3 regions of the Pseudarthrobacter sp. ATCC 49987 genome follow, and region 3 is predicted to be linked to each of the others. Evidence: predicted binding sites of a transcription regulator. Region 3 holds the regulator's gene; each other region holds the start of a gene.
The links. The regulator HrcA, encoded in region 3, represses chaperone genes, less so after heat shock. The targets are predictions, from matches to a motif close to TTNGCACTCGNNNNNNNCGAGTGCNAA.
Positions count from the first base shown of each region.

Region 1 (3,269 bases), 1.4 Mb from region 3:
AGGATCGGCAGGGTAGCGGCGGGCCGGGCCGTGATCTCCGGAACGCGGATCGCCCATGGCAGGTATGCCCGGGTGCCCTCGCTGGCAAGCCGGCGGACATGCCAGTCCGGGTGGGAGGTCCAGCCCTGGATGACGGCCAATGCCCGGTTCAGATCGGCGGCGAGCATCCGCCGGATCGCGAATTCACCGGTGAGCCGCGGCGTCAGCTCAGCGAGGAGCCACAGGCAGTCCTCGAAATCGCCGGGCCCCGTCCCGGCCAAGGCCAGGGTGGCCGCTGTCTCGCTCACGGGCCAGATCATCCAGCCGGTGAAGCCCGGGTCCTCCAGCGCCAGGCGGAAGAGGGCCGCCGCGCCGGCGTAGTCCCCGGACAGGTCAGTGAGCATGGCACTGCTCAGGAGGTCGGTGCGTTCCCGCAGGCTCAGTCGGTCGAGCTGTCCGGCCTTTTCGGCAAGGTGGGGGAAGCGGAGGCCGGGTGAAGCCTCGGCGAGGATCCGCTCCAGCGAGCCGACCACGCGCGGGTTGATCAGTTCATTCATGACGCCCATCGCTTCAGGCTACCGGCGTAAGGTCCGCGGGACCTGCCGGGCAGCCCCAGGCGCCCGCGCGCCGGAACCGCGATATTCTTCACGAGGAAAATGTCCACACACGGTGCAGAGGCGGATACGGGAATGGCAGAAGGAAGAACCGGGAAGTCGCCCGGCCGGTGGCGGGTCTTCCACGACAAGTTCGTGGTGGAGGAACGCTACATGAGCGTGCAGGACCGCAAGAACCTGTACAGGATCGCCGTCGGGCTCATGATCGTTGGCGCCGTGCTGTTCTTTATGATCCTTGCCGGGGTCCTGCAGCACGGCGGGCTCACTGCAGGCGACGAACCTGTCCGTACCTGGCTCCTGACCCTCCGCTCCGAACCGCTCACCACGTTCATGATCATCCTCGCGATCATCTTCGGCCCCGTGGCCCTGCCGATCATCATCCTTGTGGTGACCGTGGCCTGGGGCCTGCTGGCCAAGCATGCCTGGCGGCCGATGCTCCTCGCCGGCGCCATGCTCACCGGCGTCATCCTTGCCCAGATCATCGGGCGCACCATCGGGCGCCAGCGCCCGCCCGTGGACCTGATGCTCTTCGGCGCCGACTTCACCTTCTCCTTCCCGTCGGGGCATGTCCTGGGTGCCTGTGACTTCCTGCTGGTCACCGCATTCCTGATCGCCTCGCGCCGGCAGAGCCGCGTCGCCGCCGTGGTGGCCTTCGTCCTGGCCGGCGTCGGGATCTTCTTCGCCGCCGTGAGCCGGCTGTACCTGGGCTATCACTGGCTGACCGACGCCATGGCCTCGCTGTCCATCTCGTTTGTGATCCTGGGTGGGGTGATCGCCCTGGACACCTGGCGCACCGCCCGCATCCGTGGTGAACAAATCACCGGAACGCTCTCGAAGGCCGACACCACCCAGCCATAGCCCCCGCGCCCGCCCGGGGCGGCGCCGGGATGCCGGGGCCCTTCACGTCAATGGGGGCCCAGTGTTCAGCTCCGGCCTGAGCGGAGGCGGTCCACCTCGGTCCGCAGCCGGGCATTGACCGCCTCCAGCTCCAGCACTTTGGCCACCCCTGCCAGGTTGAGCCCCTCCTCCAGCAGTTCGCTGATCCGCCGCAGCACCGCCAAATCCGCATTGCTGTACTGCCGCGTTCCTCCGGCGGTGCGGTCCGGCGTCACCAGGCCCTTCCGCTCGTAAAGCCTGATGTTCTGCTGCCCGGTCCCGACCAATTGGGCCACCACGGAAATCGCGTAGACGCCGAGCTCCTGACCCCGTTCCGTCACGGTTCTCCTTTGCAGTCTCCAGGCACTGGTTCCGGTGTGCCAACACTTTCCTCTTGCATCAGTTTGGCACTGGTGCTATAAAAAATCTATATCCACCACCACAGATAATCTCTCTGGTTGGATACATCCAAAGGATAGAACTCTCGCATGAAGGAGTGGGAAATGATGTTGATGCGTACGGACCCGTTCCGTGACCTGGACCGGCTGACCCAGCAGGTCTTCGGGACGGCGGCACGGCCGGCTGCCATGCCGATGGACGCATGGCAGGAAGACGGCGAATTCGTCGTCGCGTTCGATCTTCCCGGCGTCAACGTTGACTCGGTGGACCTCGACATTGAGCGCAACGTGCTCACCGTCCGGGCCGAACGGCGCGACCCGACCCAGCCCAACGTTGAGCTGATTGCCTCGGAGCGGCCACGCGGCGTTTTCAGCCGCCAGCTCATCCTCGGCGACACCTTGGACACCGAGAAGGTCAAGGCGCACTACGCCGACGGCGTCCTGACGCTCCGCATTCCGGTGCAGGAACAGGCCAAGCCGCGGAAGATTGAAATCACTCACACGCAGGACAACTTGCAGGAGATCGGGAAGTAGCTGGGGCGGGCGGATTGCGTCCGGCCGTCGACGAATGCCGGGGACCAGACCGTGCCCGCCGGGCCGTCTGGTCCCCGCCTGGTCCATCCGAGGGGGAGTGCACCGATGAATCGTGACCCGAGCGGCTTCTACGCCGCGTTGCACGTAACGCCGGATGCGACGCCGGCCCAGATCCAGCGGGCTTTCCGGGCGCTGATGCGCCTCCGCCATCCCGACGTCGAAGCGTCCTCCGGCGCTCTGCCCGAGGCGTCCTCCGGTGCCCTGCCCGACGGCGGGGAGGACGCGCGGCGCATCCTGGAGTCATTCGCGGTCCTGCGGAATCCGAAATCACGGGCAGAGTACGACCCCGCTTCCCAGCCCGCACATCCCGGTGGCACCATCGCGGGAAGCCGGGAAATTCCGGTGCGCCACCACCGGGACAGGCAGCCCGTGCTGCGGGTCACCCCGGTGCGGTGGGAACGGGGCCCGCAGTGACGACGGTGCCGGCACCCGGCCACGACACACCGGGTCCCGAAACACCAAAAGAAGGAGGGCAGCCATGAGCGCACGGCGACGCTACGATTCGCTGCTGTTGCCGGTCTTCCACGAGCGGTTCGTGGCCCGGTGGGGCGAGGGGACCGCCCCGTTTCTTGACCCGGAGGCCCACGAGGCACCGTTGCCGCGGGCCCAGTGGATCAACGTCGACACCGGGGCCGCGCTTGCCGTGGTTCCCATCTGGACCGCCGATGACAGCCAGCACCGGTCTTTCGGCGTCTTCTACCTGCCGCCGGCCGGCGACATCTGGGTGCTTCGGCCGGGGTACACGAGCTACCTGGAGCCCACGGTGGATGAGCTTGAGAAACTTCAGGCCCTGCGGAACGACGCGTTC
Region 1 covers NZ_JAABNS010000001.1:267,017-270,285, forward strand. Annotated here, with positions in the region: gene GXK59_RS01255 (DNA alkylation repair protein) at 1-545, opposite strand, end outside; gene GXK59_RS01260 (phosphatase PAP2 family protein) at 669-1,451, shown strand; gene GXK59_RS01265 (MerR family transcriptional regulator) at 1,517-1,810, opposite strand; gene GXK59_RS01270 (Hsp20/alpha crystallin family protein) at 1,976-2,401, shown strand; gene GXK59_RS01275 (DnaJ domain-containing protein) at 2,507-2,875, shown strand; gene GXK59_RS01280 (hypothetical protein) at 2,940-3,269, shown strand, end outside.
Region 1: a site for HrcA is predicted at 1,874-1,900, ahead of GXK59_RS01270 (Hsp20/alpha crystallin family protein). Genes of this name have one in related genera too.

Region 2 (3,269 bases), 1.4 Mb from region 3:
CAAATGGTTCAACGCCGAAAAGGGCTACGGCTTCATCACCGTGGACGGCTCCGGGGACGACGTCTTCGTGCACTGGTCAGCCATAGCGGGGGACGGCTACCGTGCCCTGGACGAGGGCCAGCGCGTGGAACTCGAAGTCGGCGAGGGCGAAAAAGGGCCGCAGGCCGAAAGCGTCCGGCCCGCCCCGTGACCTTCACCGCCGCGTCGCACGCCCCGCAGGACCCTGCCGAAAAAGCCACCGCCCGAAAGGCCGCCGGCAGCACTGTCCGACGCCGGGCTGTGGCACTGCGGCTGGGCCGGGCCGCCGCCGTGGCAACAGCAGCCGCGCTGACCACCACCGCATGCCTGGGCCCGACAGGCGGCGCCCGCGTGGAGCAGGCTGACGCGAGCGGTGACGGCACCCTGCGGATCGGGCTGATCCTTGACAACACCGGCCCGCAGAATTTCCTCAACGCCCCCCAGCTGGCCGCCGCGAAACTTGCGGTCAAGGAAATCAACGCTGCCGGCGGTCACAAGGGCAAGCCGGTGGAGTTGCTGCCGACAACCATCAGCGGGGACACCGCAGCGCAGGCAAAGGCGCTGGCTGCGGCCAAAGCCGACGTCGTCATCGGTCCGACGGACTCCAGCCGGGCGCCCGCCGCCATCGATGTCCTGGCCAATGCCAGGATCGCCATGATTTCGCCCGCGAACTCCGCCAGCGGGCTCAGCGGTTATGAGAGCAAGGGCTACTACTTCCGCACCTCGGCGGCCGACATCGCGCAGGCCCCGGTCCTGGTCAAGCTCGCCAAGGACAGCGGCGCGGCAACCATTGCCGTCGTGTACGAGGAAGGCAGCTACGGCAAGGACGTGTCCAACGCAGTGGCCGCCGCTGCCAAACAGTCCGGCCTCGGGACCGTCGCCGTCACCGCGTTCGCCCCGGGCCATGCGCAGCAGGCGGCCGCTGCCGCAAAAGCCGCGGCTCCCGACGCCGTCGTGCTGGTCGCCCGCGCAGGGGCCCAGGGCGCGATCGCCGAACTGAACAACGCCGGGGTTGCCGGGAAGAAGCTCATTCTCAGCGACGGGGCGGTCAACCAGTACGGTTCTGGCCTCGGCTCCAGTGCCCTCGACGGTACGCGCGGGATCCTTCCGGGGACCTTTGCCTCCGCGCACTTCCAGGGCGAACTGGTGTCCGTGGATCCGCAGCTGCAGGACATGACCTTCGCCGCGGAGACCTACGACGCCGTCAACCTCGCCGCCGTCGCGGCCGCCGCGGCGCAGGACGACGCCGGAGCCTCCATTGCGGCCGGCCTGATCGCTGTCTCGGGCGGCAAGGTCCAGACCTCCGGCAGCGGACCCACCGGCGACGCCGCGGTGTGCAAGAACTACCAGGAGTGCCTCGACCTTCTCCGGGCCGGCAAGCGCCCCGACTACGACGGGGAATCCGGGCGGATCGGCTTCGATGCCCACGGTGACGTCAGCTCCGCAAACTATGTGGTCTACACCTATGGGGCGGACAACATGTCGACCATGAGCGGCAGCGAAACTGCCGGCAGCAGCGGGAGTTAATCTCCCGTAGCGTATTGCGTCGTGCCGGAGTGGCGCCAGCTGGCCGATACCGGCCTTCCGGCACGCCCACTGCTTGCACTCTCCCCGGGGGAGTGCTAATTATTGAGTTAGCACTCCTGCGTATTGACTGCTAAAACGACGCCCGGTTCGCCCGGCCGCGAAGTTGCAGCAGCCGGTCCTGGAGCGAAAGAAACACCTGGCTGGGGTGAGATCCCTGACCCAGCGGCATACAGAGGCCGCCGGGCAAGGATCGTCCGTCGCGGGCACCGCAGCAAAGGTTCATTCTTAACGACTGTCCCGAAAGGACTACTGCCGTTATGGCCAAGATCATTGCATTTGATGAAGAGGCACGCCGCGGTCTTGAGCGGGGCCTGAACATCCTCGCCGACGCCGTCAAGGTCACCCTCGGCCCGCGTGGACGCAACGTCGTCCTCGAAAAGAAGTGGGGCGCCCCCACGATCACCAACGATGGTGTTTCCATCGCCAAGGAGATCGAGCTGGACGATCCTTACGAGAAGATCGGCGCCGAGCTGGTCAAGGAAGTTGCCAAGAAGACGGATGACGTCGCTGGCGACGGAACCACCACCGCTACCGTGCTGGCTCAGGCCCTGGTCAAGGAAGGCCTGCGCAACGTCGCGGCCGGCGCTGATCCCCTGTCCCTCAAGCGCGGCATCGAGAAGGCTGTCGAAGCTGTCACCCGCGAGCTCCTGGCCTCCGCCAAGGAAATCGAAACCAAGGAAGAGATTGCCGCCACCGCGTCGATCTCTGCCGGTGACAACGAGATTGGCGCCCTGATTGCCGAGGCCCTGGATAAGGTCGGCAAGGAAGGCGTCATCACCGTCGAGGAGTCGAACACCTTCGGCCTCGAGCTGGAGCTCACCGAAGGCATGCGCTTCGACAAGGGCTACATCTCCGCTTACTTCGTCACCGACGCCGAGCGCCAGGAAACGGTCCTTGAGGATCCGTACATCCTGATCGTCAACTCCAAGATCTCCAACGTCAAGGAACTGGTTGCTGTCCTCGAAAAGGTCATGCAGTCCTCCAAGCCGCTGCTGATCATTGCCGAAGACATCGAGGGCGAGGCCCTGGCCACCCTGATCGTCAACAAGATCCGTGGCACCTTCAAGTCCGTCGCCGTCAAGGCTCCGGGCTTCGGCGACCGCCGCAAGGCGCAGCTCGCCGACATCGCCATCCTCACCGGTGGCCAGGTCATCTCCGAGGAAGTCGGCCTCAAGCTTGAGACCGCCGGCCTCGAACTCCTGGGCCGCGCCCGCAAGGTTGTTGTGACCAAGGACGAGACCACCATCGTCGAGGGTGCAGGCGACGCTGACCAGATCGCCGGCCGCGTGTCCCAGATCCGCGCCGAGATCGAGAACTCCGATTCGGATTACGACCGCGAGAAGCTGCAGGAGCGCCTGGCCAAGCTGGCCGGCGGCGTTGCAGTCATCAAGGCCGGTGCCGCAACCGAAGTTGAGCTCAAGGAACGCAAGCACCGCATTGAGGACGCTGTCCGCAACGCGAAGGCTGCTGTTGAAGAGGGCATCGTCGCCGGCGGTGGCGTCGCCCTCATCCAGGCCGGTGCCAAGGCATTCGCCAACCTGCAGCTCGAAGGTGACGAGGCAACCGGCGCGAACATCGTCCGCGTTGCCATCGACGCCCCGCTGAAGCAGATCGCCTTCAACGCCGGCCTCGAGCCTGGCGTTGTGGTCGACAAGGTCCGCGGC
Region 2 covers NZ_JAABNS010000001.1:3,023,403-3,026,671, reverse strand. Annotated here, with positions in the region: gene GXK59_RS13965 (cold-shock protein) at 1-190, shown strand, start outside; gene GXK59_RS13960 (ABC transporter substrate-binding protein) at 286-1,545, shown strand; gene groL (chaperonin GroEL) at 1,863-3,269, shown strand, end outside.
Region 2: a site for HrcA is predicted at 1,653-1,679, ahead of groL (chaperonin GroEL). Genes of this name have one in related genera too.

Region 3 (3,269 bases):
ATCGCCTGCCAGACGTCCACGTAGGGGTGGCCGACGATCAGGACGTTCCCGGCCGCGCCGGGGTAGGCCATCACAGCCGCGGCGATCCTGGATTCCTTGGAGTCGGGCACCAGGTGGTCCACCAGCACGCCCAGCCGGCGCCCGGGTCCGGGCCGGAAAGCCGCCACCGCGCCGGCGAGGTCGTCAATGCCGTGCAGAGGCTCGACGACGATGCCCTCCACCCGGAGGTCGTCACCCCAGACCTTCTCGACGAGTTCGGCGTCGTGCTTTCCTTCCACCCAGATCCGGCTCGCTTTGGCGACCTGGGCGCGCTGGCCCTCCACCCGGACGGAGCCGGACGCTGTTCTGGTGCCAGCGGCGGCTGCGGCGGACCGGGGCGCCGGCGGCAAGAGCCGGATCGGCTGGCCCTCCAGCAGGAAGCCGAAACCGAGGCGGAAGGACCGGGACTTGCCGCGGCGGTCTTCAAGGGCCACCACATGCATCCCGCCGGACTTCTCCACGCGGGTGACGGCACCCACCCAACCGGACTGCACATCTTCGAGCACCATTCCGCGCTCCACGGGCACTTCAGGCAGCTGGGCCTTGGCGGGGGCGGACAGGTCCTGGGGGCCCCAGTTCTGGTACGACATCGGATACACACTGCTTTGCGCTCGGTTTGCTGCTGCGGGCTGTGCCCCAAAACACGCGCCCCGGGAGGAACGCCCGGAGCGAACTCAATGCTAACAAAGCGGCGACTCATATTAGACTGGTTAGCACTTAGGCATGTCGAGTGCTAACCGCTGCGTGTCCGGACACTGCGTGTCCGGAGCGGCTGGCGGGCGGCGGCACCGGATGCGGGACAGTCGATAGGAGGTGGAGCGTGAGCGAACCGCGCAAACTCGAAGTGCTGCGCGCCATCGTGGAGGACTATGTCCATTCGCGGGAACCCGTCGGCTCCAAAGCGCTCGTGGAGCGGCACCAGCTCGGCGTGTCCAGCGCCACGATCCGCAATGACATGGCGGCCCTGGAAGATGAGGGCCTCATCACGGCTCCACACACCAGCGCCGGCCGCATCCCCACCGACAAGGGCTACCGGCTGTTCGTGGACCAGATTTCGGCGGTCAAGCCACTTTCGCCGGCGGAACGCCGCGCCATCCAGGCCCTGCTGGAAGGCTCCGACGACCTCGACGACGTCCTGGACCGGACGGTGCGGCTGCTTTCCCAGCTGACCAACCAGGTCGCCGTCGTGCAGTACCCGCATCTCAGCCGGGCCGAGGTGCGGCACATCGAATTCGTCCTGCTCGCCCCCCGCAAGGTGCTCGCCGTGCTCATCGCGGACACCGGCAAGGTGGAACAACGGGTGATCGACGTGGGGCAGGACCTTCAGGACGAGGCCCTGTCCGAACTGCGCACCCGCTTCCTCGGCAGCCTCACGGGGACGCCGCTGAACCTGCTGCCGCAGTCCCTGCAGTCCCTGATCGGCAGCTGCCCGCCGGCGCGGCGCAACGCCGCCCAGGCGTTGGCCCGAGGCCTCGAGGCCCTGGCCGCCAGCAGCCGCGAGGAGCGGATGGTCATGGCCGGAACCGCCAACCTGGCCCGCTCCAACGTCGACTTCCCGCTGACCATCGGCCCGGTCCTGGAAGCCCTCGAGGAACAGGTGGTCATGCTCCGCCTGCTGAGCGACATGGCCGCAGACCCACGGGGCGTCACGGTCAGCATCGGCCGGGAAAATCCCTACGACGGGCTCGCCGAGGCCTCTGTGGTGGCCACCGGCTACGGACCGGACGCGACGGCGAAAGTCGGGGTGCTGGGTCCCACCCGGATGGACTATCCGACCACCATGGCCGCCGTCCGGGCGGTCGCACGCTACCTTTCAAGGATTCTCGGCCCCTGACGGGCCGCGTCCACCCGCAACCGCCCGGCCCGAAGGGCCGACATAGACTTCTTGCCCGCAACAGGCAGTGCCCCACCGGCAGTACAAAAAGGAAGAGATACACACTTTGAGCAGCCATTACGACGTTCTTGGAGTCTCCCGCGAAGCCACGGGAGAAGAGATCAAGAAGGCTTACCGCAAGCTGGCGCGCAACCTCCACCCGGACGTGAACCCCGGGGATGACGCCTCCGACCGCTTCAAGGCCGTCACGCACGCCTACGAGGTGCTGTCCGATCCGCAGAAGCGCCGGATCTACGACACCACCGGCAACGAGAACGGCACCGACAATGGCTTCGGCGGCGGCAGCTACTCCGGCCAGGGCTTCGCGTTCCAGGACATCTTCGAGACCTTCTTCGGCGCCGGCGGCCAGGCCGGACCGGCGTCCCGGGTCCGCCGCGGCCAGGACGCCCTCATCAGCGTCCGGATCGACCTCCGCGACGCCGTCTTCGGCGTCAACAAGAAACTCGAAGTCGACACCGCCGTCACGTGCCCCACCTGTGAGGGCTCGTGCTGCCGCGAGGGCAGCCACCCGGAACGCTGCGACATCTGCGGCGGCTCCGGCCAGGTCCAGCGCGCCGTGCGTTCCATCCTCGGCCAGGTCATGACCACGGCACCCTGCGGGTCCTGCGAGGGCTTCGGTACCGTCATCAATGATCCATGCAACGAATGCGCTGGCCAGGGCCGCATCCGCAGCCGGCGCACCCTGACGGTCAAGGTCCCCGCCGGCGTCGCCACCGGCACCCGCATCCAGCTCTCCGGGCAGGGTGAGGCAGGCCCCGCCGGCGGCCCCGCAGGCGACCTCTACGTGGAGATCCGGGTCAACACCGACGCCACCTACGTCCGCGACGGCGACGACCTGCACGCCAGCCTCAACATCCCCATGACGGCCGCCGCACTCGGCACCGAGCTCACCCTCGACACCTTCGACGGCCAGCAGGAGATCGATGTGAAGGCCGGCACCCAGTCCGGCGAGGTCATCACGCTCCGCGGACTCGGCGTCACCCACCTGCGCGGCTACGGCCGTGGCGACCTCAAGGTCCATCTCCAGGTCGACACCCCCGCCAAGCTCGACGCCGCCCAGGAGGATCTGCTCCGCCAGCTCGCGAAGCTGCGCGGCGAACAGTTCACCGAAGGAAAACTCGCCGCGAGCGGCGGGGTCTTCGCGAAGCTCCGGGACCGGCTCGGCAACCTGTAGCGGTGAGTAACCCGGTCTTTTTCACTGCCCCCGGCACCCTGGACGGGCTGGCCCCCGGGTCCGCCTTCGTCCTTGACGGACCCGAGGCCCGCCATGCGGTCACGGTAAGGCGTCTTGGTGTGGGGGAGGCCGTCGACATCGCCGACGGCGCCGGGAAGCGGC
Region 3 covers NZ_JAABNS010000001.1:1,638,107-1,641,375, forward strand. Annotated here, with positions in the region: gene GXK59_RS07815 (DUF3097 family protein) at 1-629, opposite strand, end outside; gene hrcA (heat-inducible transcriptional repressor HrcA) at 860-1,873, shown strand; gene dnaJ (molecular chaperone DnaJ) at 1,980-3,107, shown strand; gene GXK59_RS07830 (16S rRNA (uracil(1498)-N(3))-methyltransferase) at 3,110-3,269, shown strand, end outside.